Regions from separate parts of the Pseudomonas sp. B21-056 genome, predicted to be linked through region 2. Evidence: riboswitches for the same ligand, from Rfam matches in the RefSeq annotation. Region 2 holds a riboswitch; the other holds the start of a gene.
The links. A riboswitch is a leader RNA that binds a small molecule or an ion and turns the genes downstream of it on or off. The one in region 2 is predicted to bind cobalamin.

Region 1 (15,563 bases), 2.4 Mb from region 2:
GAACACGTCGATGAACGCCGTGTTCGCCGCTTGCAGGTGGGAACGGTAGAACAGCACCGCCGCCACGGGTTGATCGGCCTGCCAGTCAGCTCGCCAGTCGTCGAGGCTGGCGCTGGTTTTCTGCGGGTGGTAGATCGCCGTACGCGGCAGGGCCTGCGGTTCAGCCCAGGTGTAGTCGCGACCGAACCATTGGCTGCCAAGGTTGTGAAACAGGTCCAGGGCATTGCCCAACCCGCCCTGGCGCAGAAACTGCCAGAGCCGGTCGCGATCGGCGGCGGGCACGTTGCTCAGGTCGCTGAGTTCCGGGTCCGGACGGTCGTCCCCCGGCACCAGGATCAGCTTCACCCCGCGTCCGGCCAGCTCCATCAAGCGCTCGATGCCGTAGCGCCAGTAGCCGATGCCGCCGTGCAGCGACAACAGGATGACCTTGGCGTGACGCAGCACGTCCTCGACGTAAAGGTCCACCGAGGCGTGGTTCTGCACCTGCATCGGGTTGGCGAGGCGAAATTGCGGGTAGTCGTCCGGCAACTGCCGCGCCGCTTCGGCCAGCAGCGCCAGGCTGGAGTCGCCGCTGCACAGGATCACCAGCTCGGCGGGGGTTTGCCCCAGGTCGGCAATGTTGTCGTCCGAGACGAAGCCGCCGGGCTGAGTCCTGAGCAGGTGCATGGCTTAGACGCTGAGGGCGGCGCGCAACTGCGCTTCAAGCAGCGCCGCGTCCAGCGCCTGGCCGATCAATACCAGACGCGTGACCCGCGCTTCATCGGCGCCCCATTGGCGGTCGAAATGCTTGTCGAAACGCGTGCCGACGCCCTGGATCAACAGGCGCATCGGCTTGTTCGGGATCGCCGCGAAACCCTTGACCCGCAACACGCCGTGCTGGACCACCAGTTGGGTCAGCGCGTCCAGCAACAGGCTTTCGTCGGCCTGGGGCAGTTCGATGGAGATGGAGTCGAAGGCGTCATGATCGTGGTCGTCGTCATCGCCGTCATGGTGGTGGTCGTGATGGCTGTGACGGCTGTCGATGTGTTCTTCGGAGCCGGCGCCCAGGCCGATCAGCACTTCCAACGGCAGGCGGCCGCTGCTGGCTTCGATGACCTTGACCGCCGGTGGCAGTTCTTCGGCCACTTCGAGGCGGACTTTCGCCAGGTCTTCGGGGCTGATCAGGTCGGCCTTGTTGAGGATTACCAGGTCGGCGCTCGCCAGTTGATCGGCAAACAACTCGTGCAGCGGGGATTCGTGGTCCAGGTTCGGGTCGAGCTTACGCTGGGCGTCGACCTGGTCGGGGAACGCGGCGAAGGTGCCGGCGGCCACGGCCGGGCTGTCGACCACGGTGATCACCGCATCGACGGTGCAGGCGCTGCGGATTTCCGGCCACTGAAAGGCCTGGACCAGCGGCTTGGGCAAGGCCAGGCCGGAGGTTTCGATGAGGATGTGGTCGAGGTCGCCGCGCCGGGCCACCAGCTCGCGCATCACCGGGAAGAACTCTTCCTGCACCGTGCAGCACAGGCAGCCGTTGGCCAGTTCGTAGACGCGGCCGTTAGCCTCTTCTTCGGTGCAACCGATGGAGCACTGCTTGAGGATCTCGCCGTCAATGCCCAGCTCACCGAACTCGTTGACGATCACTGCGATACGCCGGCCCTGGGCGTTGTCGAGCATGTGCCGCAGTAAGGTGGTCTTACCCGAGCCGAGGAAACCGGTGACGATGGTGACGGGGAGTTTGGCCAGTGTTTTCATCGGATGCCCTTTGGCAAAATGGCGGGCAAACGGGACGACAACCGCTGGCACAGGCGTGCGCGGAAGATTTCGCCACCGGATCACCCCGCCCGGTTGTAGTGAGAATCTGTCTCGAGGCAGGTCTCCTGGCTGACGGCGGGCCGGTCTCGGCTTTTCAAAAAAGCCCTGGCAATTCCTGCGCCTTCCCGTGCTGCGTGCACAGTGGCCTGGCAGGAACGTCACCGTTCACAGTTGCGGGGGCAGCCGCGGCTTGGACCGCGTTCCCGTCTTAGCTTCGGCGCAAACCGAAGAACCTCGAAGGCGCAAGGCTACGCAGGGTGTGCGGGCGGGTCAATGTCTGCGGGTTCGGTGGTGCATGAGCGGGCCCCATCGCGAGCAGGCTCGCTCCCACATTTGAAATGCATTCCCCTGTGAGAGCGAGCCTGCTCGCGATGGCCCCGACTCGGTTTCATTGACGCCCCACCCCCAGCCATGCTCTCCTGTGCGCCTAGTAATGGGTGCCCTTCACAGGGTGAAACGGGAAACCGGTGAATCGTGTGCTTTACTTCAAGGCCACGTCAGTCCGGTGCTGCCCCCGCAACGGTAAGCGAGCGAAGCGTCTGAACCACTGTGCCCGATGGCATGGGAAGGTGACGCTTGCAGGCAAGGCCAAGGCCCTGCCCCTCGTGAGCCCGGAGACCGGCCCATGACTCAATCATCAACAAACCCGCGGTGGGCGGGCGCTGTTCGGATCCTGACGGGCTTTGGCCCGAGGTTTCATTGCGCTCGATTTACCCACTGGCCAAGACAAGAACAGAGGGAAGCGCCATGTCGACCATCAGCACCACCGCCCGCACCGCCAGCAGCACCACGACCCTGAGCCAGCGCCTGAGCGCGGCGATCCTCGCCTCGGTCCTCGGTGCCGGCCTGGTCTATTTCGCCGGTTTCTCCCACATCGAGGCGGTGCACAACGCAGCCCACGACACCCGCCACAGCGCCGCCTTCCCGTGCCATTGAGACCTGCCGACATGATCAAGCGTATCGCGCAAACCGCCGGGTTCACGGGTCTGCTGGCCGCCCTGCTGCTGACCCTCCTGCAAAGCCTTTGGGTTTCGCCGCTGATCCTGCAGGCCGAAACCTATGAAAAAGCCCCGACCGCCGAAGCCCCTCTCGAGGTCCATCAACACGCCGACGGCGTCGCCCATACCCATGATGCCGAAGCCTGGGAGCCCGAAGATGGCTGGCAGCGTGTGCTGTCCACCACCGGTGGCAACCTGGTGGTCGCGGTGGGGTTCGCCCTGATGCTGGCGGGCCTGTACACCTTGCGCGCACCGACCCACACGTCCCAGGGCCTGCTCTGGGGCCTGGCCGGTTACGCCACCTTCGTCCTGGCGCCGACCCTCGGCCTTCCGCCGGAACTGCCTGGCACCGCAGCGGCCGACCTGGCCCAACGGCAGATGTGGTGGATCGGTACCGCAGCGTCCACGGCCGTGGGCATCGCCCTGATCGCGTTCGGCAGGCATTGGCTGCTCAAGCTGCTGGGCGTGGCGACCTTGCTGGTGCCCCACGTCATCGGTGCACCGCAGCCGGAGGTCCACTCGATGCTGGCGCCCGAAGCCCTTGAAAGCCAGTTCAAGATCGCCTCGCAACTGACCAACGTCGCGTTCTGGCTGGCCTTGGGCCTGATCAGCGCCTGGCTGTTTCGCCGTGACGGTCAAGCCCGCCACGAGGCATGAGCAGCGGGCAGGTGCTGGTGGTCGGCCTGGGCTGCCAACGCGGTTGCCCGGCCAGCGTGTTGCGAACATTGTTGGATGAGACGCTACTGGCCCATGGAATACCGCTTCAGGCGGTAGACGCCCTGGCCAGTATCGATCTCAAGCGCGACGAACCGGGGCTGCTGGAGCTGGCGAGAGAACTGGCGCTGCCGCTGACCTTCTTCAGTGGCACCCAGTTGGCCGGTTATCAGGAGAGGCTCACTCACCGCTCGCAGATCGCTTTCGAGCGCACGGGTTGCTACGGCGTCGCCGAAAGCGCGGCACTGGCCCTCGCCGAGCAACTGGGGCAGACAGCCGCCACCCTGCGAATTCCCCGCCAGAAATGCACCCAGGCCACACTGGCATTGGCGGTCGCGTCGTAAAACCCGATAATCGCGCCCCATGGATCATGAGCGATCTTCATTCAGGCATCGCTCCCCCACCTTTTTTCAGGAACCGGTCATGACCGTCTACTTCATTGGCGCCGGCCCCGGCGATCCGGAATTGATCACTGTCAAAGGCCAGCGGCTGGTGCGCAGTTGCGCGGTGATCATCTATGCCGGCTCCCTGGTACCCGCAGCCGTGCTCGAGGGCCACTGCGCCGAACAGGTGATAAACAGCGCCGAGCTGCACCTGGAACAAATCATCGAGCTGATGGAGACAGCCCATCGCAACGGCCAGGACGTGGCCCGGGTGCATTCCGGCGACCCGAGCCTGTACGGCGCCATCGGCGAGCAGATTCGTTGCCTGCGGGAACTGGACATCCCCTTCGAGATCATTCCCGGGGTCACCGCGACTTCCGCCTGCGCCGCCCTGCTGGGCGCCGAACTGACCTTGCCGGACGTGTCCCAGAGCGTGATTCTCACCCGCTACGCGGACAAGACCGCGATGCCTGCCGGAGAAGAACTGGGCAGCCTGGCGCAGCACGGAGCGACCATGGCGATTCACCTGGGGGTCAATCATCTGGAAAAGATCGTCGGTGAGCTGCTGCCCCACTACGGCGCGGATTGCCCGATTGCCGTGATTCACCGGGCGACGTGGCCGGATCAGGATTGGGTGGTGGGGACGCTGGCGGACATTGCCGAAAAGGTCCAGGCCAAGGGCTTTCGCCGCACGGCGCTGATTCTGGTGGGACGGGTGCTGGGCAACGACGTGTTCAGCGAATCATCGCTCTACCGCGCCGGGCATGCCCACCTTTACAGGCCCTGATTCGCCAGCCGGATCAACACAGAACCTGTGGCGAGGGGATTTATCCCCGCTGGGGCGCGTAGCGGCCCTCATCATACGACCTGACATACCACAAAGTCAGGATTGGGGCTGCTACGCAGCCCAGCGGGGCGGTGCGACGTTTCGCTAAATCCCCTCGCCACAATCGCCTGTCAGTAGTAAGCGTTTTCTTTCTGCGTGTGGTCGGTCACGTCGCGCACGCCCTTGAGTTCAGGGATGCGCTCGAGCAGGGTGCGCTCGATGCCTTCCTTCAGGGTCACGTCAGCCTGGCCGCAGCCCTGGCAGCCGCCGCCGAACTGGAGCACGGCGATGCCGTCTTCCACCACGTCGATCAGCGACACCTGGCCGCCGTGGCTGGCCAGCCCCGGGTTGATTTCGGTTTGCAGGTAATAGTTGATGCGCTCGTTGATCGGGCTGTCGGCGTTGACCATCGGCACTTTCGCATTCGGCGCCTTGATGGTCAGTTGGCCGCCCATGCGGTCGGTGGCGTAGTCGACCACCGCATCGTCCAGGAACGCTTCGCTGAACGAGTCGATGTAGGCGGTGAAGCTCTTGAGCCCCAACGCGGTGTCTTCGGGTTTTTCTTCCCCGGGCTTGCAGTAGGCAATGCACGTCTCTGCGTACTGGGTACCGGGCTGGGTGATGAAGATGCGGATCCCGATACCCGGGGTGTTCTGCTTGGACAGCAGGTCGGCCAGGTAATCGTGGGCGGCATCGGTAATGGTAATGGCGGTCATGGAAACTCCTCGCAGGCTTGCCGGCAGTTTACGCCAATCAGGGCGCCGGACAAAGTCCCAGTATTTTTGTCAGGAAAGCAGCCGACGGCACGGGGTTCGCCGCCGGGCCTGCCGATCAGAGGTTCTGGTAGCGGTTCATGTCCAGTACGCCGGCCTCCAAGGGCTCGGTTTCCTCGATGTAACGGCTCAGGTCATGGAAGTAGTGCCAGAACTGCGGATGACTGCGACGAATCCCCCAACGCTCGACAATCCGCTCGAACGCCTGCTCATCCTGGGCTTTTTCCATGGCATCGACGAACGCCGGGACTTGTCCGGCAGGAATGTTGAAGATGAAGTTCGGGTAGCTGCTGAGCACACCCGGGTACACCGTCAAGGTGTCCAACCCAGGCTGGTAGCGCCGCTCCTCGCCCAGCAAAAACGCCACGTTGCTGTGGGCACGGTTGCGCAGCAGGCTGTAGATTTCACGATCACCGCCGGCGGTTTCAATGCGCAGCATCGTCGCTTCCGGCAATTGGTCGATCACCCGAAGCCCCGCCGCCGGGCGCGACACCAGGCGACTGAGGGCTTGCTCGGCGTTCTGCAGGGCCGGATCGATGTTCGGGCGCGAGCAATAGGCACCGTCGCAACGGTTGATCGGATCGGGCCGCGCGTTCAACTCGCCATAGCGGACCAGCAATTGCTGGGTGAAATCGCCCTTGGGGTCGCGTTCGTCAAGCTTGAGGGCAGTCGGCTTGTCATTGTCGATGCTCTCGTAATCCAGCCACATCTTGACTTTGCCGCCGGACTGGTACCAGTCGTCGAGGTAGCCTTCCCGGGAATCGGCCGGCATCAGACGCAGGAAATTCTGTTCCGCACCGTTGCGAATCAGGTCGAAGTACAGTCGGGTCTGGGCCTGGTGGGACACGTTGCCGAACACATCAAAGTTCACCGCCAACTGATAATAAGTGCGTTCCAGCAACGGGAAGTCGAACAGCCACATGGTCTGCGGTACTTCACCGATCAGACCCTTGGTGACCGAGGCGCTGTCGAAGTGCCGGAAAATACTCAGCAAGGCGTTGTCGTTACCGGCCCACAGCGTCGACCAGCTCGGCGCCGGCAGCTCGGCATAGTTGTCCCGGCGCAAGGCTTCATATTCGTTGCGCTTGTCCCGATAGTTGAGCCATAGGCTGAGGACGCTGCCCACATCGTCGTTCTGCCCCGGCATTGCCAGCAATGGCGTGGCCTGGCCGCGATAATTCGGATCGGTGATGTACAAGTCGTGCTCGGGCGCCTGGAACAGCGCCCAGAAGTTGTCGCGGATCACATCCGTGGCGATCTGCCCCCGGCACACCGGGCCGCGGATAAAGGTGCGCACGAAATATTCGGCGTTATCGAGCATGAACTGATAGCGGGCCTGGGCCGGGATCGCTTCGAAGGTAGAGAACGGGTTCGACCGGCGCTCCGGCCCGTAGCCGGGCAACGCCGTGACTTGCCAGTTGCCCTTGTAGAACAGGCTCTTGACCCGCGCCATCTTGGCCGCACTCAGCCCGTAGGTGATGTGGGTCTTGTGCACGATCACCCCTTGCACCGGCCAGAGCCGGTAATAGATGCGGGTGCCGGGGTCGTCGTTCGGACGGCGGGTATTGATCACATCGATTGGCTGGCCGCTGGGCGTGCGCGAGCGTACCCACTGGAAAAAATGCCCCGGCTCGCCATCCTTGAAATAGATGTGCGCCAGGAACCAGTGCTCGAACAACCAGCGGGCGACCAGGCTTTCCCGGGCGCCGGGGGCGTTGAGCAGGTTTTCCCATTGCAGCACCTGCAAGGCTTCGGCGGCACTCGGGGCCAGGGCCTGCTGGTCGATGGGGGCGCCGGCGGCCAGCCAGCGCTGCAAGGTCTGGTATTGCTGGTCGGTCAGGCCGGTGACCGCCAGGGGCATGCCCTCCTTGGGGTGCGCGGCGGCGTACCCGTCGAATTGCCCCGGCATCGCGCAACTGTTTTCCCGCTCCAGGCCCAGGACAATGTCTTCCGGCAGTTTGGCGTTGGGCTGCAGCGGTGCGCCGCGGCCCAGCGCCAGCATCTGCGCCATCAACGCCGCCTGGCTGCCCTGGGCATCGAGCACCGAATAAAAGCCCTTGCGCTGCCAGGCCTTCGGGCCGGAAGCGTCATAGAACAAACGGGTCGGGGCCGCGGCCTGGCGTCGCTCGCCGTCATACACCGACAGCTTGCTCGCACCCCGAGCCGCGCCTTCGCCGCTGCCCAGGTTCAATTGGCAGGCAGAGTCGTAGCAGGCGTGGCAGGCCACGCACTTCTCCGTAAAGATCGGCTGGATGTCGCGGGTGTAGGACAGCGCTGGCGCGGGATCCTTGGCGGCTGCGGCAAAAGACAACAGCAGCAACAGACTGCCGAATAAGACGCGGTACGGCATGTCTCGGTCCCTAAGATGTATACGGCGATTCTACCGGGCCAGCACCGGCTTGCAAACATGAGCGATATTCATGCAAAAGTCGCCCGCGATCAAATCCGGCACAGGTTTGCTATGATTCCTGGCTTCGTAATGGTCTTTTTTTCCAGGTAGTCCTATGTCTGATCGCAGCGCTCGCCTCTATCTTCTCCAGCAAGCCCTCAAGGAACGCATCCTGATCCTCGACGGCGGCATGGGCACGATGATCCAGAGCTACAAGCTGGAAGAACAGGACTACCGCGGCAAGCGTTTCGCCGACTGGCCGAGCGACGTCAAGGGCAACAACGATTTGCTGGTGCTGACGCGCCCCGACGTGATCGGCTCCATCGAAAAGGCCTACCTGGATGCCGGCGCGGACATCCTCGAAACCAACACCTTCAACGCCACCCAGGTGTCCCAGGCCGACTATGGCATGCAGGGCCTGGCCTATGAGCTGAACCTGGAAGGTGCGCGCCTGGCCCGCAAGGTGGCCGACGCCAAGACCCTCGAAACCCCGGACAAGCCGCGCTTTGTCGCCGGCGTGCTCGGCCCGACCAGCCGCACCTGCTCGCTGTCGCCGGACGTGAACAACCCCGGCTACCGCAACGTGACCTTCGACGAACTGGTGGAGAACTACACAGAGGCCACCAAGGGCCTCATCGAAGGCGGCGCCGACCTGATCCTGATCGAAACCATCTTCGATACCCTGAACGCCAAGGCGGCGATCTTCGCCGTGCAAGGCGTGTATGAAGAGCTCGGCGTCGAACTGCCGATCATGATTTCCGGCACCATCACCGACGCCTCCGGCCGCACCCTCTCCGGGCAGACCACCGAGGCCTTCTGGAACTCCGTGGCCCACGCCAAGCCCATTTCCGTGGGCCTGAACTGCGCCCTCGGCGCCCGCGAGTTGCGGCCGTACCTGGAAGAGCTGTCGAACAAGGCCAGCACCCACGTCTCGGCGCACCCGAACGCCGGCCTGCCCAACGAGTTCGGTGAGTACGACGAACTGCCGGCGGAAACCGCCAAGGTCATCGAAGAATTCGCCCAGAGCGGCTTCCTTAATATCGTCGGCGGCTGCTGCGGCACTACCCCGGCGCACATCGAAGCCATCGCCAAAGCCGTGGCCGGCTACGCACCACGACCGATTCCGGAGATTCCCCGGGCTTGCCGCCTGTCGGGCCTGGAACCGTTCACCATCGATCGCAGCTCGCTGTTCGTCAACGTCGGCGAGCGGACCAACATCACCGGTTCCGCCAAGTTCGCCCGGCTGATCCGCGAAGACAACTACACCGAAGCCCTGGAAGTGGCCCTGCAACAGGTCGAGGCCGGCGCCCAGGTGATCGACATCAACATGGACGAGGGTATGCTCGATTCGAAGAAGGCCATGGTGACCTTCCTCAATCTGATCGCCGGCGAACCGGACATCTCCCGCGTGCCGATCATGATCGACTCGTCGAAATGGGAAGTGATCGAAGCCGGCCTCAAGTGCATCCAGGGCAAGGGCATCGTCAACTCCATCAGCATGAAGGAAGGCGTCGAGCAGTTCATCCATCACGCCAAGCTGTGCAAGCGCTACGGTGCCGCCGTGGTGGTGATGGCGTTCGACGAAGCCGGCCAGGCCGATACCGAGGCGCGCAAGAAGGAAATCTGCAAGCGCTCCTACGACATCCTGGTCAACGAAGTGGGCTTCCCGCCAGAAGACATCATCTTCGACCCGAACATCTTCGCCGTCGCCACCGGCATCGAAGAGCACAACAACTATGCCGTGGACTTCATCAACGCCTGCGCCTACATCCGCGACGAACTGCCCTACGCGCTGACCTCCGGCGGCGTGTCCAACGTGTCCTTCTCGTTCCGCGGCAACAACCCGGTGCGCGAGGCGATCCACTCGGTGTTCCTGCTGTATGCGATCCGCGCGGGTCTGACCATGGGTATCGTCAACGCCGGCCAGTTGGAGATCTACGACCAGATCCCGGTGGAACTGCGCGACGCCGTGGAAGACGTGATCCTCAACCGTACCCCGGAAGGCACCGACGCCCTGCTCGCCATCGCCGACAAGTACAAGGGCGACGGCAGCACCAAGGAAGCGGAAACCGAGGAATGGCGCAACTGGGACGTCAACAAGCGCCTGGAGCATGCACTGGTCAAGGGCATCACCACCCACATCGTCGAAGACACCGAGGAGTCGCGCCTGTCGTTCGCCCGCCCGATCGAGGTCATCGAAGGCCCGTTGATGGCCGGCATGAACATCGTCGGCGACCTGTTCGGTGCCGGCAAGATGTTCCTGCCCCAGGTGGTCAAATCGGCGCGCGTGATGAAACAGGCCGTGGCCCACCTGATTCCGTTCATCGAGGCGGAAAAAGGCGACAAGCCGGAGGCCAAGGGCAAGATCCTGATGGCCACGGTCAAGGGCGACGTCCATGACATCGGCAAGAACATTGTCGGCGTGGTGCTGGGTTGCAACGGTTATGACATCGTCGACCTGGGCGTGATGGTGCCGGCGGAGAAAATCCTGCAGGTGGCCAAGGACGAGAAGTGCGACATCATCGGCCTGTCCGGCCTGATCACCCCGTCCCTGGACGAGATGGTCCATGTGGCCCGCGAGATGCAGCGCCAGGACTTCCATCTGCCGCTGATGATCGGTGGCGCGACGACGTCCAAGGCCCACACAGCAGTGAAGATCGAGCCCAAGTACAGCAACGACGCGGTGATCTACGTCACCGACGCCTCCCGCGCCGTCGGGGTGGCGACCCAGTTGCTGTCCAAGGAGCTGAAACCGGCATTCGTCGAGAAAACCCGCCAGGACTACACCGAAGTACGCGAACGTACCGCCAACCGCAGCGCCCGTACCGAACGCCTGAGCTACCCCGCCGCCATCGCCAAGAAGCCTCAGTTCGACTGGAGCAGCTACCAGCCGGTCAAGCCGACCTTCACCGGCGCCAAGGTGCTGGACAACATCGACCTGAACGTCCTGGCCGAATACATCGATTGGACGCCGTTCTTCATTTCCTGGGACCTGGCCGGCAAGTTCCCGCGCATTCTCACCGACGAAGTGGTCGGCGAAGCCGCCACCGCGTTGTACGAAGATGCCCGAGCCATGCTGCGCAAACTGATCGACGAGAAACTCATCAGCGCCCGCGCGGTGTTCGGTTTCTGGCCGGCCAACCAGGTGCATGACGACGATCTGGAGGTCTACGGCGATGACGGCAAGCCAATGGCCCGCCTGCATCACCTGCGCCAGCAGATCATCAAGACCGACGGCAAGCCGAACTTCTCCCTGGCCGACTTCGTCGCGCCCAAGGACAGCGGCGTGACCGACTACGTGGGCGGTTTCATCACCACCGCCGGCATCGGCGCCGAAGAGGTGGCGAAGGCCTACCAGGAAGCCGGCGACGACTACAACTCGATCATGGTCAAGGCCCTGGCCGACCGCCTGGCCGAGGCCTGCGCCGAGTGGCTGCACCAGCAGGTGCGCAAGGAACATTGGGGTTATGCCAAGGACGAAAGCCTGGACAACGAGGCGCTGATCAAGGAGCAATACACCGGCATCCGCCCTGCCCCCGGCTACCCGGCCTGCCCGGACCACACCGAGAAAGCCACCCTGTTCCGCCTGCTCGACCCCGAGGCCAGCGAACTGAAGGCCGGCCGCAGCGGCGTGTTCCTCACCGAGCATTACGCCATGTTCCCGGCGGCGGCGGTCAGCGGCTGGTATTTCGCCCATCCCCAGGCGCAGTACTTCGCCGTGGGCAAGATCGACAAGGACCAGGTCCAGAGCTACACCGGCCGCAAGGGCCAGGAGCTGAGCGTGACCGAGCGCTGGCTGGCGCCGAACCTGGGTTACGACAGCTGATCCACAGGATCGCGGCCGGCAGCGGCCGCGATCTTTTTCCAGGGTTGTCTATGCTTGTGCCAAACCCATGGCAGACGAGGGATTTATGGACGATCCAGTCGACAACAAGCCGCCCACCCTGTTGCAGATGATGCACAGCGTACTGGCCGCCGCCTTCGGCGTGCAGAGCGGCAAGAACCGCGCCCGTGACTTCACCCACGGCAAACCGAGTCACTTCGTGATATTGGGCATCGCCTTCACGGCGATCTTCGCCCTGACGCTGTTCGGCATCGTCAAGCTGGTGGTGCATCTGGCGGGGTTGTAAGACTCTCTTTCCCTGCACATCACAACCCCTGTGGGAGCGAGCCTGCTCGCGATAGCGGTGATTCAGTCAATATTGCAGTGACTGACAGACCGCTATCGCGAGCAGGCTCGCTCCCACAGGGTTATTGCATTGGACAACCGATTACTGATGACTGACCCAGAACACCGCCGTGCCTACCACCAGGATTATCAGGAACAGAATGGCCCAGGCATCAACGGTACTGTCGCTTTTCCTTGCTTTGGTCGGATTGCTCATTGCATCGCCTCTTGTCGGTTTTTTAGGTGATTGCATAAAGACTCGACCACAGTTAAGACGATGATTGCCCATACGACAAATGTGGGTTCCGGGCCGATAGATCCCATTAGGTCATTTGGTTCTTTACATATACTCAAACATCACTTTTGCGCATAACTCAAAACAGGTATCTTGCACCGGCTCCTCTAGGAGTGCGCGGCCGTGCGCGCAGAATTGCCGAGGCAGAACCCGATTCCAGCGAGCCAATACGCAGCTGTTTCTGATCGGCCCAAGCCTGAGACCGAGACTTATATGTACGTATATGACGAGTACGATCAGCGGATCATCGAGGACCGCGTCAAGCAGTTCCGTGATCAGACCCGACGCTATCTGGCAGGCGAGCTGAGCGAAGAAGAATTCCGCCCTCTGCGCTTGCAGAACGGCCTGTATATCCAGCGTTTCGCCCCGATGCTGCGAGTGGCGGTGCCTTACGGCCAACTGACCGCGCGCCAGGTGCGCAAGCTGGCCCAGATTGCCCGCGACTATGACAAGGGCTACGCCCACATCAGTACCCGGCAGAACGTCCAGTACAACTGGCCGGCCCTGGAAGACGTGCCGCAGATCCTGGCTGAACTGGCCACCGTGCAGATGCACGCGATCCAGACCAGCGGCAACTGCCTGCGCAACGTCACCACCGACCAGTTTGCCGGTGTCGCAGCCGATGAATTGATCGACCCGCGCCCGTGGTGCGAGATCGTCCGCCAGTGGACCACCTTCCACCCGGAATTCGCCTACCTGCCGCGCAAATTCAAGATCGCCATCAATGGCTCGACCTCAGACCGCGCCGCCATCGAAGTCCACGACATCGGCCTGGAGGCGGTCTACAACGCTACGGGCGAACTGGGCTTCCGTGTGCTGGTGGGTGGTGGCCTCGGTCGCACGCCGGTGGTGGGTGCGTTCATCAATGAGTTCCTGCCCTGGCAGGACCTGCTGAGCTACCTCGACGCCATCCTGCGGGTGTACAACCGCTACGGCCGTCGCGACAACAAGTACAAGGCGCGGATCAAGATCCTGGTCAAGGCCCTGACACCTGAAGTGTTCGCCGAGAAGGTCGAAGCCGAAATGGTTCACCTGCGCGGCGGCCAGACCACCCTGACCGAAGCCGAAGTGCACCGTGTGGCCAAGCATTTCGTCGACCCGCAATACAAGGCCCTGGACAACCAGGACTTCGCCGCACTCGACAAGGAACATCCGGGGTTCACCCGCTGGCGCAGCCGCAACACCCTGGCCCACAAGAAGCCTGGCTACATCGCGGTCACCCTGTCCCTGAAGCCGACCGGTGTTGCACCGGGCGACATCACCGACAAGCAGCTGGACGCCGTGGCCGACCTGGCCGAGCGCTACAGCTTCGGTCAGTTGCGTACGTCCCACGAGCAGAACATCATCCTGGCGGACGTCGAACAAAGCCAGTTGTTCACCCTGTGGGGCGAGTTGCGCGAGCAGGGTTTCGCCACGCCGAACATCGGCCTGCTGACCGACATGATCTGCTGCCCGGGCGGCGACTTCTGCTCCCTGGCCAACGCCAAGTCGATCCCGATCGCCGAATCGATCCAGCGTCGTTTCGATGACCTGGACTACCTGTTCGACATCGGCGAGCTGGACCTGAACATTTCCGGTTGCATGAACGCCTGCGGTCACCACCATGTCGGCCACATCGGCATCCTGGGCGTGGACAAGAAAGGCGAAGAGTTCTACCAGGTTTCCCTGGGTGGCAGCGGCACCCGCGACGCCAGCCTGGGCAAGATCCTCGGCCCTTCGTTTGCCCAGGACGACATGCCAGACGTGATCGAGAAGCTGATCGACGTGTACATCGAACAACGTACCGAAGACGAGCGTTTCATCGACACTTACCAACGTATCGGCATCGACCTCTTCAAGGAACGCGTCTATGCAGCGAATCATTAAGAACAACGAGGTCATCGACGAAACCTGGCACCTGCTGCCCAAGGACGCGACCCTCGACGGTATTTCCAACTGCGACGACCTGATCGTGCCCCTGGCCTTGTGGCGTGATCACGCTCGCGCGCTCAAAGTCCGCGATGGCGGCCTGGGTGTGTGGCTGGACGCCGACGAGGAAGCGGAAGAGATCGGCGACGATGCCAATCAGCTCCAGGTCATCGCCCTGAACTTCCCGGCCTTCACCGACGGTCGCAGCTACTCCAACGCCCGCCTGCTGCGTGATCGCTACGGCTTCAAGGGTGAACTGCGGGCCATTGGCGATGTACTGCGCGACCAGCTGTTCTACATGCGCCGCTGCGGTTTCGACGCCTTTGCCTTGCGCGCCGACAAAGACCCCTACGAAGCCCTCGAAAGCCTCAAGGACTTCTCGGTGACCTACCAGGCCGCCACTGACGAACCGCTGCCGCTGTTTCGTCGTCGCTGAACCCGCTGCATGAAAAAAGCCCTGACCCGGATGTTCCGGTTCAGGGCTTTTTTATGGGCTCGATCGTTCCCACGCTCCGCGTGGGAATGCCTCAAGGGACGCTCCGCGTTCCAGCTCTGACGCGCCGCAAGCAGGTGTGACGCAGAGCGTCACGGGCTGCGTTCCCACGCGGAAGCGTCACTAGTGTCCGGTAAAAACTGAAGGGGGAGCTTGCTCCCCCTTGCTGTACCTGCCTTTGAGCGATACTCGGCTTTTTCAGACTCGATTCCGGCTATGTTCAGCAGCACTCGCTTTTCACAAATGCTCCAAGCACTCCCTCATCAGTTGTTCAAAAATGCAGTCAAACGCTGTGGCGCTGATCGTTATGCCAAGCAATTCAGCTCTTGGGATCTGCTCGTCACGCTGATCTTTGGTCAGATAACACAAGCCAGCAGCCTGCGCGCCTTGGCGACAGCATCGCAATCGCTGGAACCTCACCATTATCATCTCAACGCTCGCAGCATGGTTCGCTCAACGCTTTGTGATGCCTTGAGCAAACGCAGTTCAGAGCCTTTTCGGCTGGCCTGCGAGCACTTGCTGCAGGGCGTTGGCCGCAAGCAGCGCAAGTCCCTGGAAGCGATGGTCACGCTGATCGACTCGACCTCAATCACCTTGCGCGGTCCCGGCTTCGACGACTGGACCGCTGCGACGAAAACCCGCATAACACAAGGCCTGAAGGTGCATGTGGCAATTGATCCACGACAAACAGCACCCACTTACGTGAACATCACTGCCGCCAACGTCAATGACCTGAGTGACGCCCTGACCATGCCGCTTGAAGCAGGCATCACGTACGTTTTCGACAAGGGATACTGCGATTACAACTGGTGGCACCAGATT
Region 2 (15,563 bases):
GCTCTTCCGGGCGTTGGGCCTGGTCGGGACACCCTACCGTTGGGGTGGCAATACGCCGGATTCGGGTTTTGATTGCAGCGGCCTGATCGGTTATGTGTACCGCGATGCCGCCGGCATTTCCCTGCCGCGCTCGACCCGCGAGATGATCGGCATGCGTGCGCCGGATGTCGGCAAGGATGCGCTGCAAAGCGGCGACCTGATCTTCTTCGCCACCAACGGCGGCTCCCAGGTCAGCCATGCCGGGATCTATGTCGGTGAGGGCCGCTTCGTTCACGCGCCGGCCACTGGCGGTACGGTCAAGCTCGACAGCTTGTCCAAGGCCTATTGGCAGAAAGCCTATCTGAGTGCCAAGCGGGTGTTGCAACCGGAACACCTCGCGCGCTATCCCTGATTCGCGGAGGTTGTCATGACCACTCGTACCCTCAACCTCGATGATGCTCTCTACCAGTATCTGCTGGACGTTTCCCTGCGGGAGACGCCCTTGCAGCGACGTCTGCGGGACGAGACCCAGGCGCTGCCCATGGCGCGCTGGCAGATAGCGCCCGAGCAGGGTCAGTTTCTCTCATTGCTGGTGAAGCTCACTGGCGCCCGGCGCTTGCTGGAGGTCGGTACGTTCACGGGCTACAGCGCGTTGTGCATGGCCTCGGCGTTGCCGCCGGACGGTTCGTTGATCTGCTGCGATATTCCCGGTGACTACAACGCCGTGGCACTGCGTTATTGGCGCGAAGCCGGATTGGCCGAGCGGGTCGAGCTGCGCCTGGCGCCGGCTCTGGAAACCCTCGACAACCTTGAGCGCCAAGGCCAGGGCGGCACCTTCGATCTGATCTTCATCGATGCCGACAAGGCCAACTACCCGGCTTACCTCGAATACGCGCTGCGGTTGCTGCGCACAGGTGGGCTGGTGATGTTCGATAATACGCTGTGGGATGGACGGGTGCTGGAAGCCCAGCCCCAGAGCGAGGACACCCGCGCCATCCAGGCCCTGAACCTGGCCTTGAAGGATGATCCGCGAGTGGATTTGTCGCTGCTGCCGCTGGGGGATGGATTGACCTTGTGTCGCAAGCTTTAAGCGCAGTTCCTGGTTGGAATGACATTTGTGGCGAGGGGATTTATCCCCGCTGGGCTGCGAAGCAGCCCTAAAACCAAGCAATCCGGTGTGTCAGCAGGTTGAGTTGGCTGCTTTGGGGCTGCTGTGCAGCCCAGCGGGGATAAATCCCCTCGCCACAGGATGTTCGCAAGGGCGGATTTATTTACCCGACACCCGCCATATCCTATTACCCACATCATCGGCCACCAGCAACCCGCCCTGCTTGTCGATCACCACACCCACCGGCCGGCCCTGGGCTTTTTCGTCTGCATTCAGGAACCCGGTCAATACATCCACGGGTTTGCCCGCCGGTTTGCCGCCGCTGAACGGTACGAAAATCACCTTGTAGCCACTGTGGGGCTTGCGGTTCCAGGAGCCGTGCTGGCCGACGAATGCGCCCTCGGTGAACGGCGCAGGCAAACGACTGCCCTCGGCAAAAGTCAGGCCCAATGATGCCGTGTGAGGACCAACCGCATAGTCCGGGGCAATGGCCTTGGCCACCAGCGCAGGATTCTGTGGCTCGACCCGCACATCAACGTTCTGCCCGTAATAACTGTAGGGCCAGCCATAGAAGGCGCCATCCTTGACCGAGGTGATGTAGTCCGGCACCAGGTCGCTGCCGATCTCATCCCGCTCGTTCACCGCGGTCCACAATGCACCGCTGCGCGGTTCCCAGGCCAGGCCGTTGGGATTGCGCAAGCCCGAAGCGAAGATGCGGTGATTGCCGGTGGCGCGGTCGACTTCCCAGATTGCCGCGCGGCCTTCCTCGGCCTCCATGCCATTTTCCGCGACGTTGCTGTTCGAGCCGGTGGTGACGTACAGCTTGCTGCCGTCACGGCTGGCGATCACGTTTTTGGTCCAGTGGTGGTTGAGGGTGCCGCCCGGCAGGTCGACGACCTTGGTCGGCTGCGCCTTGATTTGCGTGTCACCGTCCTTGTAGGGGAAGCGGATCAGCCGGTCGGTGTCGGCCACGTACAAGTCATTGCCCACCAGCGTCATGCCGAACGGCGAGTTGAGGTTCTCCAGGAAGACCGTGCGGGTTTCGGCGATGCCATCGTGATTGGCGTCACGCAACAACGTGATGCGGTTGGGGCTGGGGACGCCAGCACCGGCGCGGCCCATGACCTTCTTCATCACCCAGCCACGGATGCCCTTGGCATCGTCCGGTTTGGGCGGCGCGTTGGTTTCCGCCACCAGTACGTCGCCATTGGGGAGCACATAGAGCCAGCGCGGATGGTCCAGTCCTTCGGCGAATGCCACCACTTGCAGGCCTTCGGCCGCGGTGGGCTTGGCGCCCTGGGGCCAGCCGACAGCCTCGGCGATGTTGACGGTGGGGATCAGGGTCTTGTTCGGCTCGGGCAGTTTCGGCGCTGGGCCGGTGCCGTCGGAGACTTGCAGTGTGGAAGACTCGCCACAAGCGACAAGCCCTGCGGCGAGGGCGACGATCAGAAGGTGCGGTGGCTTGAGCATGCTGGCTTCCCTATGAATGCATGTGGTTATTCATAGAGAAGCATAGATCGGCGATGGTTCAACCGGTCAGCCGTGGGCCTGCTTGAACAACACGGCGATGCCCGGGTGATAATGACCGGCCTCGTTACGCAACTTGCGATAGTTGTAAGGGAAGTACCAGGCCACGGCGCAGGTGTTTTCCTTTTGCAGGTCATCGATCATGTCCTGGAGTTCTTCAGGGGTAGCGCTTTGCTGGGCTTTCTGTGGGGAGACGAACAGGCAGCCCAGCTTCAGGTCAGTGGCATAGCTGATGCGCTTGGCATCGCTGGTGATCTCCTGCAGGGGCTGGGTCAGGTTCAGGCTCTTGACCTTCGGCCAGCGTTGGGTGGCCTGGATGAAGGCGCGATCATCGGCGCCGGCAATGAACAGGTCGGCACTGACGTTGCGTTCGCCTTCTTCATTCTGTTTGCGGGTCGCGGTGTCCTGCAGCGTGACCATCTCGGCCATCCAGGCGGCAGCCGAGAGCAGGCCGAGGTTGGCCTTTTCATCGAACCAGTAAGGCGTATCGTTATCGCCGCGCACGGCGTTGTAACGATCGATACAGTCAAACCAGCGCTCCAGCACCGGGCGCAGGAATTCCAGCTTCGGATTGCTGATGATCATGCCTTGCATGTTTTGCCCTCTTGTTTTTGTGATATCGGGTCGTAATGCCTATTTGATATCACTTGCCATGACGTGGCACAAGATTGGCGTCATTTTATTGCTTCGGACCCATGATCGACGCTGAGCCCACGGCGGCTTTAATTGACGCTCCACCCCCAACCCTCTAACCTTCGCGACTTGTTTCAGGTGCTCTGTGACCCTGGTCGACAGAGTGAAACAGGGAAACCGGTGAGAACCCGGCGCTGCCCCCGCAACGGTAAATGAGTCAAGGCTGCCATCAAGTCACTGTGTCATCGACACGGGAAGGCGCGCAGCCCGGCGTCACGCCACTCATGAGCCCGGAGACCGGCCTGATTCATCCAACGGCATCACGGTGGGCGATGCCAGGCTTGTTGCCGTCTTTTCCTGTGCCCGCCCGCCGTTATCCAGTTCCCAACGGAGGCTTCCCCATGTCCGGTTCCCCCAACACCGATGCGTCCGACCGCGACGAGCGTCACCTGGCGCGCATGCTGCGCAAGAAAGCCGTGATCGACGAGCGCATCGCCAATTCCCCGAACGAATGTGGCTTGCTGCTGGTACTGACCGGCAACGGCAAGGGCAAGAGCAGTTCGGCGTTCGGCATGCTGGCCCGGGCCATGGGGCATGGGATGCACTGTGGCGTGGTGCAGTTCATCAAGGGCCGCAACAGCACCGGTGAAGAGTTGTTCTTCCGGCGCTTCCCGGAGCAGGTGCGTTTTCATGTCATGGGCGAAGGCTTTACCTGGGAAACCCAGGATCGCCAGCGCGATATCGCTGCCGCCGAAGCCGCGTGGGCCGTGTCGCGCCAGTTGCTGAGCGATCCGTCCATCGGCCTGGTGATGCTCGATGAATTGAACATTGCCCTCAAGCACGGCTACCTCGACCTCGATCAGGTCCTGAGCGACCTGCAGGCTCGCCCACCGATGCAGCACGTCGTGGTGACCGGTCGTGGCGCCAAGCCGGAAATGATCGAGCTGGCGGACACCGTCACCGAAATGGGCATGATCAAGCACGCCTTCCAGGCCGGCATCAAGGCGCAGAAAGGCGTCGAACTGTGAGTGACGCTTCGTTTGCGGACCGCCAATGTCCGGCGGTACTGATTGCCGCCCCGGCGTCGGGGCAAGGCAAGACCACCGTCACCGCCGCCCTGGCCCGGTTGCATCGCAACCAGGGGCGCGAGGTGCGCGTATTCAAATGCGGCCCTGATTTCCTCGACCCGATGATCCTGGAGCGTGCCAGCGGCGCGCCGGTCTATCAATTGGACATGTGGATGGTCGGCGAGCAGGAAAGTCGACGGCTGTTGTGGGAAGCCGCCGCCGAAGCGGACCTGATCCTGATCGAAGGGGTGATGGGGCTATTCGACGGCACGCCGTCCAGTGCCGACCTGGCGCGGCATTTCGGCGTGCCGGTGCTGGCGGTGATCGACGGTACGGCCATGGCCCAGACCTTCGGCGCCCTGGCCCTGGGGCTGGCGCGCTACCAGCCGGACCTGCCGTTCGCCGGCGTGCTGGCCAACCGGGTCGGCACCGTGCGCCATGCGCAGTTGCTTGAAGGCAGTCTCACCGAAGGCCTGCGTTGGTACGGCGCACTGTCCCGGGAAACCGGCATCGAACTGCCAAGCCGTCACCTCGGGCTGGTCCAGGCCAGCGAGCTGAACGATCTGGACCTGCGTCTCGACGCCGCCGCCGAGGCCTTGGCCGGCACGTGCGAAGTGACACTTCCGCCAGCGGTGACGTTCGCCGCGCCCGAGGTAGTTGTCGCGCAACCGTGGCTCGACGGTGTGCGCATCGCCGTGGCCCGGGACGAGGCGTTTGCCTTCACCTATGGCGCGAGCCTCGATCTGCTGCGGGCCATGGGCGCGCAGTTGCGCTTTTTTTCACCGATCCATGACCGCGAGCTGCCCGAGGCGGACAGCCTGTACCTGCCTGGCGGTTATCCTGAACTGCATCACCTTGCTCTGGCGCAGAACGCGCCGATGCTGGCGGCGATCCGTGCGCATCACGACGCCGGCAAGCCGTTGCTGGCCGAGTGCGGCGGCATGTTGTATCTGCTGGACTCGCTGACCGATGTCGAGGGCAATCGCGCCGAGCTGCTCGGTTTGCTCGCCGGTGACGCGCAGATGCAGAAACGCCTGGCTGCCCTGGCGCTGCAATCGGTGGAGCTGCCGGAAGGCAATCTGCGCGGACATACCTACCATCATTCGCTGACCAGCACTGATCTGGAGCCGATTGCGCGTGGTCACAGCCCTAACGGCGGGCGTGGCGCCGAGGCGGTGTTCCGGCTGGAGCGGATGACGGCTTCCTATGTGCATTTCTACTTTCCGTCGAATCCGCGGGCGATTGCTGCGCTGTTTGCGCCAGATCCAGAGACCGCTTTCGCGAGCAGGCTCGCTCCCACAGGGAACGGTGAACACCCATCCGATTGTGAACACCAACCCGATGTGGGAGCGAGCCTGCTCGCGAAGCGGCCATGACTGACAACGCATTTCCTAAGGCCGAACGCGACGCCATCTACCGCGCCATCGCCGAACGCCGCGACATGCGCCACTTCATCGGCGGCACGCTGGAACCGCAGCTGCTGCGTCGCCTGCTGGAGGCCGCCCACCAGGCGCCCAGCGTGGGCCTGATGCAACCGTGGCGGTTCATCCGCATCAGCGACCGCGCATTGCGTGCAGACATCCGGCAACTGGTGGAACAAGAGCGCATCCGCACCGCCGAGGCCCTCGGCGAACGCAGCGATGAATTCATGAAGCTCAAGGTCGAAGGCATCAATGACTGCGCCGAAGTGCTGGTGGCGGCGTTGATGGATGATCGCGAGCGGCACATCTTCGGCCGGCGGACCTTGCCGGAAATGGACCTCGCCTCGCTGTCCTGCGCGATCCAGAACCTGTGGCTGGCTTCCCGCGCCGAAGGGCTGGGGATGGGCTGGGTGTCGCTGTTCGAGCCCCAGGCCCTGGCCGATCTGCTGGGCCTGCCTGCGGGGGCCAAGCCCCTGGCGATACTCTGTCTCGGCCCGGTAGAAAGCTTTTATCCGGCACCGATGCTCGCCCTGGAGGGCTGGGCGCAACCGCGTTCACTCAATGAACTGCTTTATGAAAACCATTGGGGAGTAAACCCATGAGTGTGGCGTTGCTCAGTGCCGCCGCCGTAGCGCTGGATGCACTGCTGGGCGAGCCCCGGCGTTGGCATCCGCTGGTGGCGTTCGGCCGGTTTGCCGATCGCATCGAACAGCGCTTCAACTCCGGCGGGCGCGGCTGGCGCAGCCATGGGGTGACCGCGTGGGTGATTGCGGTGGTGCCGCTGACCTTGCTCGCCACGGCCCTGTCCTGGGCGCCGCTGGTGGGTTGGCTGGTGGACATCCTGGCGTTGTACTGCGCCCTCGGCCTGCGCAGCCTTGGTGAACACGTCGAGCCGGTGGCCCGGGCGCTGCGCAGCGGCGATCTGGACGAAGCGCGCCAGCGTGTCGGCTATCTGGTCAGCCGCGAAACCCGTGAGCTGGACGAAACCGCCGTCGCCCGGGCAGCCACCGAGTCGGTGCTGGAAAACGGTAGCGACGCGGTATTCGCCGCGCTGTTCTGGTTCGCCGTGGCGGGGGCGCCCGGCGTGGTGTTGTATCGCTTGAGCAATACCCTCGACGCGATGTGGGGTTACCGCAATGAACGCTTCGAGCGCTTCGGCTGGGCGGCGGCAAAAATCGACGACGTGCTCAACTACATTCCGGCACGGCTGGTGGCGTTGACCTACGCGCTGCTGGGAAAAACCCGTCTGGCGCTCCAGTGCTGGCGCAGCCAGGGCCCGACCTGGGACAGCCCCAATGCCGGGCCTGTCATGGCCGCCGGTGCCGGTGCGCTGGGTGTCGAGCTGGGTGGTGCGGCGGTGTATCACGGCGAACTGCATCAGCGTCCACCCCTGGGCGAGGGCGTGCCGGCGAGTGCCGATTCCATTGATCGCGGCTGGCAACTGGTGCAGCGCGGCGTATGGTTGTGGTTGCTGATTCTCTGCCTGGGAGCTGAGTTCTATGCTTGAGCACGGCGGACGCCTGCGTAAAGCAGCCCGGCAATACGGCATTGCCGAGGCGGATTGGCTCGACTTGTCCAGTGGCCTGGCGCCGTGGCCGTTCGACGTCCCGGCGATTCCATTGCGGGCCTGGGCGCGTCTGCCTGAAACCGATGACGGGCTGGAGCAGGCGGCCTGCACTTATTACGGTGCGAGCCATGTGCTACCAGTGGCCGGTTCGCAAATGGCCATCCAACTGCTGCCGCGCCTGCGTCGCAGCGGCAAGGTCGGCGTGCTGTCGCCCTGTTACGCCGAGCACGCCGAAGCCTGGCGCCGCAGCGGTTACATCGTGCGTGAAGTGCTGGAAGCGGAAGTGGATTTCTTCCTCGACAGCCTCGATGTGCTGGTGGTGGTCAACCCGAACAATCCCACGGGCCTGAGCCTGAGTCCTGAACGTTTGCTGGATTGGCACGCCCGACTGGCCCAGCGCGGTGGCTGGCTGGTGGTGGACGAGGCTTTCATGGATGTCACTCCGCAACTGAGCCTGGCCACCCATGCCCATCAGGTCGGGCTGATCGTGCTGCGTTCGTTCGGCAAGTTCTTTGGCCTGGCCGGGGTTCGCCTGGGGTTTGTCCTGGCCGAGCAACACTTGCTCAGGCTGCTCGCCGAACAGGTCGGACCGTGGGCCGTCAGTGGGCCGACCCGGGTCCTTGGTCAAGTCTGTTTGCTCGACACCGCTGCTCACATCCGTCAGCAACAGCGCTGCGAAGCCGCCAGCCAACGCCTGGCGCTGACGCTGGCCCGTCACGGCTTCAAGCCTCAGGGTGGTTGCGGGTTGTTCCAGTGGCTGGTCACCGAGCACGCCCAGGTGCTCCACGACTTTATGGCCCATCGCGGCATTCTCCTGCGGTTGTTCACGAACAACAGCAGCCTGCGCTTCGGGTTGCCGGCCGATGAGGCCGAATTCCTGCGCCTCGAACAGGCTTTCGAGGCCTACGCCAAGGATTTCCAATGACCACAGTGATGGTACAGGGCACCACGTCCGATGCCGGTAAAAGTACCCTGGTCACGGCGCTGTGCCGCTGGGTCAGGCGCCAGGGCGTGGACGTGGTGCCGTTCAAGCCGCAGAACATGGCCCTCAACAGCGCCGTCACCACCGACGGCGGCGAAATCGGCCGCGCCCAGGCCGTGCAGGCCCAGGCCGCCGGCCTCGAGCCGCACACCGACATGAACCCGGTGCTGCTCAAACCCAACAGCGACACGGGGGCCCAAGTCATCATCCATGGCCGGGCGGTCACCACCATGAATGCCATGGCCTATCACGATTACAAGGCCATCGCGATGCAGGCGGTGCTGGCCTCCCACGAGCGTTTGAGCGCAGCGTATCCGGTGGTGATGGTGGAGGGCGCGGGGTCGCCGGCCGAGATCAATCTGCGTGCCGGTGACATCGCCAACATGGGCTTTGCCGAAGCGGTGGACTGCCCGGTGCTGTTGATCGCCGATATCAATCGCGGCGGGGTCTTCGCCCATCTGGTGGGCACCCTGGAACTGCTTTCGCCCAGCGAACAGGCGCGGGTCAAGGGCTTCATCATCAATCGTTTTCGCGGCGACCTCGCTTTGCTGCAACCGGGCCTGGACTGGCTGGAAGCGCGCACCGGCAAACCGGTGGTGGGCGTACTGCCCTACGTGATGGACCTGCATCTGGAGGCCGAGGACGGTCTCGATCAGCGTCAGACCGACAAGGCCGAACAGGTGCTCAAGGTGGTGGTGCCGGTGCTGCCGCGCCTCAGCAATCACACCGATTTCGATCCGCTGCGCCTGCACCCGCAGGTTGACCTGCAATTCATTGGCCCCGGCCAGGCCATTCCGTCGGCCGACTTGATCATCCTGCCGGGTTCGAAAAGCGTGCGCAGCGACCTGGCCCACCTGCGGGCCCAAGGCTGGGAAGCGGCCATCCAGCGGCATCTGCGCTACGGCGGCAAGCTGCTGGGGATCTGCGGCGGTTTGCAGATGCTCGGCCAGCAGGTCCACGATCCGCTGGGGCTGGAAGGCGCGCCGGGCTCCAGCGCCGGGCTCGGGCTGCTGGCGTTCGAGACGACCCTGGAGCAGGAGAAGCAACTGCGCAATGTTCGAGGGCGATTGACCTTGGAAAATGCCGAGGTCAGTGGCTATGAGATCCATGCCGGCGTGACCGTCGGCCCGGCCCTGGAACACCCCTCGGTGCAATTGGATGACGGCCGCTGCGACGGTGCCCAAAGCCTTGATGGGCAGATTTTCGGCACTTACCTGCACGGCTTGTTCGAGTCTGCGCAGGCTTGCAGTGCCTTGTTGCGTTGGGCCGGGTTGGCGGACGTGCAAGCGGTGGATTACCACGGCTTGCGCGAGCGGGATATCGAGCGGTTGGCGGATCTGGTGGAGAAGCATCTGGATACCGGGTTGTTGCGTGAACTCTGTGGGATCTAGGGTGGCTGGGCCGGCCCTATCGCGAGCAGGCTCGCTCCCACAGGGGATTGTGAACACCGGGCCAATGTGGGAGCGAGCCTGTTCGCGATGGCGCCGGCAGCAACACCGCCTATTTGAAAGGTAAATACACCATGCTCCAACTGATCCTCGGCGGCGCCCGCTCCGGCAAGAGTCGCCTGGCTGAAAAACTCGCGGCGGACACTCGCTTGCCAGTGACCTACATCGCCACCAGCCAACCCCTGGACGGCGAGATGAACGAGCGGGTCGCCCTGCATCGCACTCGTCGTCCGGCCGAATGGGCGTTGGTGGAAGAGCCGTTGGCCCTGGCTCGGGTGCTGCGGGAAAACGCGGCGCTCGGACACTGCCTGCTGGTGGATTGCCTGACCCTGTGGCTGACCAATCTGCTGATGCTCGAAGACGCGCAACAATTGGCTACCGAACGTGAGGCCCTGCTGGATTGCGTGGCCGCATTGCCCGGTGAAATCATTTTTGTCAGCAACGAGACCGGGATGGGTGTCGTGCCGCTGGGCGAGTTGACTCGCCGTTATGTCGATGAAGCCGGTTGGCTGCATCAAGCCTTGGCCGAGCGTTGTCAGCGTGTCGTGCTGACCGTTGCCGGCCTGCCCCTGACCCTCAAAGGTACTGCGTTATGAATCACCGCTGGTGGCTGGACCCGTGCAAGTCCCTTGATACCCAGGCCCAGGAACAGGCCGCGGCCCGTCAGCAACAATTGACCAAGCCAGCCGGCTCCCTGGGCCGGCTCGAGTCGGTGGCGGTGCAACTGGCGGGCCTGCAAGGGCAGGTCAAGCCGAGCCTGGATCAACTGTGGATCGCGATTTTTGCCGGCGACCATGGGGTGGTGGCCGAGGGCGTGTCGGCCTTTCCCCAGGAAGTCACCGGGCAGATGCTGCTCAACTTCGTCAGCGGCGGCGCGGCCATCAGTGTTCTGGCGCGGCAATTGGGCGCCGGGTTGGAGGTCGTGGACCTGGGGACCGTGAACCCGTCGCTGGACCTGCCCGGTGTGCGGCATCTGCACGTCGGGCACGGCACGGCGAATTTCGTCCAGGGCCCGGCGATGACCGCGGTCCAGGGCGAACAGGCCCTGCAAGCGGGGCGCGACAGCGTGGCCCGTGCAACCGCCAGCGGCGCGCAGTTGTTCATCGGTGGTGAGATGGGCATCGGCAACACCACGGCGGCCAGTGCCCTGGCCTGTGCCTTGCTCGATTGCCCGGTGGCGCACCTGGTCGGGCCGGGTACGGGGTTGGACGCGGCGGGTGTCAGTCACAAGGCCCAGGTGATCGAGCGTGCCCTGGCGATGCACCGAGCCCAGTGCAACGATCCGTTGCAGACGCTGTTCAACCTGGGCGGGTTTGAAATCGCAGCGCTGGCCGGTGCATACCTGGCCTGCGCCCAGCAGGGCATCGCGGTGCTGGTGGACGGATTCATCTGCAGCGTCGCCGCGCTGGTGGCGGTGCGCCTCAATCCCGGGTGCCGGCCATGGTTGCTGTTCGGCCATCGCGGCGCCGAACCGGGGCATCGCCACGTCCTGGAAACCCTTGGCGCCGAACCGCTGCTCGACCTGGGCCTGCGCCTGGGCGAGGGCAGTGGCGCTGCGCTGGCGGTACCGCTGTTGCGCCTGGCCTGTGACCTGCACGGGCAGATGGCGACGTTTGCCGAAGCGGCCGTGGCGGATCGCCCGGCATGACCTTGCGCCTGGACCTGCTGCGCCATGGCGAAACCGAATTGGGTGGCGGGTTGCGTGGCAGCCTCGACGATGCCTTGACGGCCAGGGGCTGGGAACAGATGCAGGCGGCTGTAGCAGGGGATGGCCCTTGGGATCGGCTGGTGAGTTCGCCGTTGCAGCGTTGTGCGCGTTTCGCCGAGCAGCTCGGCAGCCGCCTCAACGTACCGGTGCACTTGGACGCCGATTTGCAAGAACTGCATTTCGGTGCCTGGGAGGGGCGTAGCGCTGCGGCGTTGATGGACACTGACGCCGAGGCCCTGGGCCGGTTCTGGGCCGATCCTTATGAGTTCACCCCTCCCGATGGTGAGCCGGTGCTGGCGTTTTCGACGCGGGTCCTGGCGGCGGTGGAGCGCCTGCACGCAGCTTATGCGGGGCAGCGGGTGCTGCTGGTCAGCCATGGCGGCGTGATGAAATTGTTGCTGGCCCGGGCCAGAGGCCTGCCCCGGGAGCAATTACTCAACGTTGAAGTGGGCCACGGCGCGCTGTTTTCCCTGCGGGTGTCGTCCGGCTCAGTGTTTACGGAGATGAACTGAGGATGCTGCCGTTCTGGATCGCCCTGCAATTTCTCAGCAGCCTGCCGGTTCGCCTGCCGGGCATGCCGGAGCCGGCGCAGCTTGGCCGGTCGCTGCTGTTCTATCCGCTGGTGGGGTTGTTGTTCGGTGTTTTGCTGTGGGCCTTCAACGCTTTGCTGCTCGGCACGCCGTTGCTGCTGCATGGCGCGCTGTTGCTGACGGCATGGGTGCTGCTCAGTGGCGGTCTGCACCTGGATGGTTTGGCCGACAGCGCTGATGCCTGGCTCGGTGGCTTTGGCGACCGCGAACGCACGCTGCTGATCATGAAAGACCCGCGCAGCGGGCCGATTGCCGTGATCACCTTGGTATTGGTGCTGCTGCTCAAGTTCGCCGCGTTGCTGGCGCTGCTCGAACAGGGACAAGCCCTGATGCTGGTCATCGTGCCGGTACTCGGGCGTGCCGCGCTGCTGGGCCTGTTCCTGACCACCCCTTATGTGCGGGCCGGCGGGTTGGGCCAGGCGCTCGCCGATCATCTGCCGCGACCTGCGGGGTGGCAGGTCTTGTCGCTCTGTGCGCTGGGCTGTGTGCTGGTGACGGGCTGGGCCGGGGTCTGGGCGTTGATCGTCGCCGCGGTGGTATTCGTCGGGTTGCGGCAGATGATGCTACGCCGGCTGGGTGGGTGCACCGGCGATACGGCGGGGGCCTTGCTGGAGCTGCTGGAGATGGTTGTGTTGGTGGGAGCGGTATTGATCTGACGGTGTGTTTTTTTGTGGCGCTCGGATTCTGTAGGAGCTGACGAGCGAAGCGAGGCTGCGATCTTTTGATCTTTCGCTGGAGATTCAACTGCCAGTGGAAAGATCGCAGCCTCGCTTCGCTCGACAGCTCCTACGGCGCTGCGGTATGGCGTTATCTTTACAGTATCCGGTCCATTTAAATTTGCATTCATTTAGTCACGGGTATATACACGCATCATGCTTCCTTCCCAATGTCTGTGCATCAACCTGCGTCGTGCCGCCCGTGGCGTCAGCAGGTATTACGACGGCGCCCTCGACGGCTTCGGGATCAACGTCGCCCAGTATTCTCTGCTGAGCAACCTGGCGCGCCTGGATCAGCCGAGCATTTCCTCCCTGGCCGAGGCCATGGGCCTGGACCGCAGCACCCTCGGGCGTAATCTTCGGGTACTGGAAGGCGAGGGGCTGGTGGCGCTTGCCGAGGGTGAGGACATGCGTAACCGCATCGTCGTGCTCACGGAGGCTGGCCGCACCCGACTGGCGGCGGCGCTGCCCGCCTGGGAAGCGGCGCAACAACGCTTGATCGATAAACTGGGCGCCGAGAAGCGCACGGCATTGCTGGCCTTGCTGGATGAACTGGCGTGAAGCCGGTTCGTCCGATGATAAGTGGGTATATACCCGCGAGCGGAGAATAAGAATGACATCGATGTGGCGTACCTGTGGTTGGGTCCTGGTGGGCAGCGCGCTGATCCTGGCGTTGTCCCTGGGTGTGCGGCATGGCTTCGGGCTGTTCCTGGCACCCATGAGCAGCGAATTCGGCTGGGGCCGTGAGGTGTTCGCCTTCGCCATCGCCTTGCAGAACCTGATCTGGGGCCTGGCGCAGCCCTTTACCGGTGCGCTCGCCGATCGCTTCGGTGCAGCGAAAGTGGTGCTGGTCGGCGGTGTGCTCTACGCCCTGGGCCTGGTGTTCATGGGGTTGTCGGATTCCGCCTGGTCGCTGTCGCTCAGTGCCGGGCTGCTGATTGGTCTAGGTCTGTCCGGCACGTCGTTTTCGGTGATTCTAGGGGTGGTCGGTCGGGCCGTTCCGCCGGAAAAACGCAGCCTGGGCATGGGCATCGCCAGTGCCGCCGGCTCCTTCGGTCAATTCGCCATGTTGCCGGGCACCCTGGGGTTGATCGGCTGGCTCGGCTGGTCCGCCGCATTGCTGGCCCTGGGCCTGCTGGTGGCGCTGATCGTGCCGCTGGTGAGCATGCTCAAGGACGCACCGACACCGCTGGCCGGCCATGAGCAAACCTTGTCTGAAGCGTTGCGCGAGGCGTGCAGTCATTCCGGGTTCTGGCTGCTGGCGTTCGGCTTTTTCGTCTGCGGCTTCCAGGTGGTGTTCATCGGTGTGCATCTGCCGGCGTACCTGGTGGACCAACACCTGCCGGCCAGCGTCGGCACCACCGTGCTGGCCCTGGTCGGGCTGTTCAATATCTTCGGTACCTACACCGCCGGTTGGCTGGGCGGACGCATGTCCAAGCCGCGGCTGCTAACGGCGTTGTATCTGGCGCGGGCGGTGGTAATCGGGGTGTTCCTGTGGCTACCGGTCACCACCACCACGGCCTACGCGTTCGGCATGGCGATGGGCTTCCTGTGGCTGTCCACGGTGCCCTTGACCAACGGCACCGTGGCAACCCTGTTCGGTGTACGAAATCTCTCGATGCTGGGTGGGATCGTGTTCCTGTTCCATCAATTGGGATCGTTCCTCGGCGGTTGGCTGGGCGGGGTGGTGTACGACCGCACCGGCAGCTACGACTTGATCTGGCAGGTCGCCGTGATGCTCAGCCTGTTGGCGGCGGCGTTGAACTGGCCCGTGCGCGAGCGTCCAGTGGCGCGCCTGCAAGTCCAGGCCGGTGCTGCATGAGTCGCGTCGGCCCCTGGTTGATTGTCGCCGGCGCCGTCCTGCTGCTGGCGTTTGCCTGGTGGGGCTGGCATCAGGGCGGCTTGGCCTTGCTGCAACTGGGCATGGGCAACTGCTGAGCGGTGGACGCTTCAGGTCATGACGAGTAACGTCGTGGTCTGACCTGTCTTCAAGGAAGTGCCTACATGCTGATGCGCTGGCTAGCTGTTCCCGCCCTGTTGCTGGTTGTGACTGGGCAAGCCTGGGCCGCCGATTGTCCTCCGTTGCTGGAGGGTTCGTTGCCCAAGCTGCGGGCCAAGGAAACCATCGATCTGTGCCAGCGCTTCGCCGGCAAGCCGCTGGTGGTGGTCAACACCGCCAGCTTCTGCGGGTTCGCGCCACAGTTCAAAGGCCTTGAGGCGTTGAACCAGCGCTACAAGGATCAAGGGCTGCAAGTGCTGGGTGTGCCGTCCAACGATTTCAAACAGGAATCCAAGGATGGGGCCGAGACGGCCAAGGTCTGTTACGTCAACTATGGCGTGACCTTCACCATGACTGAACCGCAACCGGTGCGCGGGGCGGACGCCATACCGCTGTTCAAGCACCTGGCCGAACAGTCCGGCGCGCCGAAATGGAATTTCTATAAGTACGTCGTGGATCGGCAGGGCAAGGTTATTGGCAGTTTTTCCAGCCGGATCAAGCCCGACGATCCTGAGTTCATCAAGGCGGTGGAGGCGGCGATTGCTTCCAGGCCCTGACTGTCAGCCATGAAAAAGCCCCGGCTCTTTGCAGAGTGCGGGGCTTTTTTTTGCTTCGGATGGCGAGGGGTTCAGGCTCGCCGTGGATCATCAGAAGCGGTAGGTTGCGCCAACACCGAAGCCGTTTGCGCTGTTTTCGTACTCAGCGTTGTACGACTGGTTCAGTGGGGCCCCGTTGCTGTTGTTGACACGGACCTTTTCCTCCTTGAGGTAGGAATAAGCCACGTCGATGGTCAGATCGTCGGTCGGGCTCCAGCCGGC

Region 1: it holds a riboswitch for cobalamin, as region 2 does, so the genes downstream of both, LOY67_RS10840 (CbtB-domain containing protein) here and cobO (cob(I)yrinic acid a,c-diamide adenosyltransferase) in region 2, are expected to answer to the same signal.

What each region holds. Positions count from the first base shown of each region.
Region 1 covers NZ_CP087203.1:2,411,991-2,427,553, reverse strand. The annotation lists gene cobN (cobaltochelatase subunit CobN) at 1-666, opposite strand, end outside; gene cobW (cobalamin biosynthesis protein CobW) at 670-1,734, opposite strand; cobalamin riboswitch at 1,832-2,046, opposite strand; cobalamin riboswitch at 2,213-2,436, shown strand; gene LOY67_RS10840 (CbtB-domain containing protein) at 2,542-2,730, shown strand; gene LOY67_RS10835 (CbtA family protein) at 2,742-3,449, shown strand; gene LOY67_RS10830 (cobalamin biosynthesis protein) at 3,446-3,850, shown strand; gene cobM (precorrin-4 C(11)-methyltransferase) at 3,930-4,676, shown strand; gene nfuA (Fe-S biogenesis protein NfuA) at 4,847-5,431, opposite strand; gene LOY67_RS10815 (fatty acid cis/trans isomerase) at 5,547-7,838, opposite strand; gene metH (methionine synthase) at 7,993-11,703, shown strand; gene LOY67_RS10805 (DUF2970 domain-containing protein) at 11,789-12,007, shown strand; gene LOY67_RS10800 (nitrite/sulfite reductase) at 12,554-14,206, shown strand; gene LOY67_RS10795 (DUF934 domain-containing protein) at 14,190-14,684, shown strand; gene LOY67_RS10790 (IS4 family transposase) at 14,958-15,563, shown strand, end outside.
Region 2 covers NZ_CP087203.1:4,773,161-4,788,723, reverse strand. The annotation lists gene LOY67_RS20720 (C40 family peptidase) at 1-391, shown strand, start outside; gene LOY67_RS20715 (class I SAM-dependent methyltransferase) at 407-1,069, shown strand; gene LOY67_RS20710 (PQQ-dependent sugar dehydrogenase) at 1,247-2,557, opposite strand; gene LOY67_RS20705 (hypothetical protein) at 2,624-3,208, opposite strand; cobalamin riboswitch at 3,367-3,568, shown strand; gene cobO (cob(I)yrinic acid a,c-diamide adenosyltransferase) at 3,649-4,275, shown strand; gene LOY67_RS20695 (cobyrinate a,c-diamide synthase) at 4,272-5,690, shown strand; gene bluB (5,6-dimethylbenzimidazole synthase) at 5,687-6,337, shown strand; gene cbiB (adenosylcobinamide-phosphate synthase CbiB) at 6,334-7,242, shown strand; gene cobD (threonine-phosphate decarboxylase CobD) at 7,235-8,227, shown strand; gene LOY67_RS20675 (cobyric acid synthase) at 8,224-9,675, shown strand; gene cobU (bifunctional adenosylcobinamide kinase/adenosylcobinamide-phosphate guanylyltransferase) at 9,807-10,328, shown strand; gene cobT (nicotinate-nucleotide--dimethylbenzimidazole phosphoribosyltransferase) at 10,325-11,380, shown strand; gene cobC (alpha-ribazole phosphatase family protein) at 11,377-11,952, shown strand; gene LOY67_RS20655 (adenosylcobinamide-GDP ribazoletransferase) at 11,955-12,686, shown strand; gene LOY67_RS20650 (MarR family winged helix-turn-helix transcriptional regulator) at 12,903-13,307, shown strand; gene LOY67_RS20645 (MFS transporter) at 13,369-14,568, shown strand; gene LOY67_RS20640 (glutathione peroxidase) at 14,751-15,302, shown strand; gene LOY67_RS20635 (OmpP1/FadL family transporter) at 15,393-15,563, opposite strand, start outside.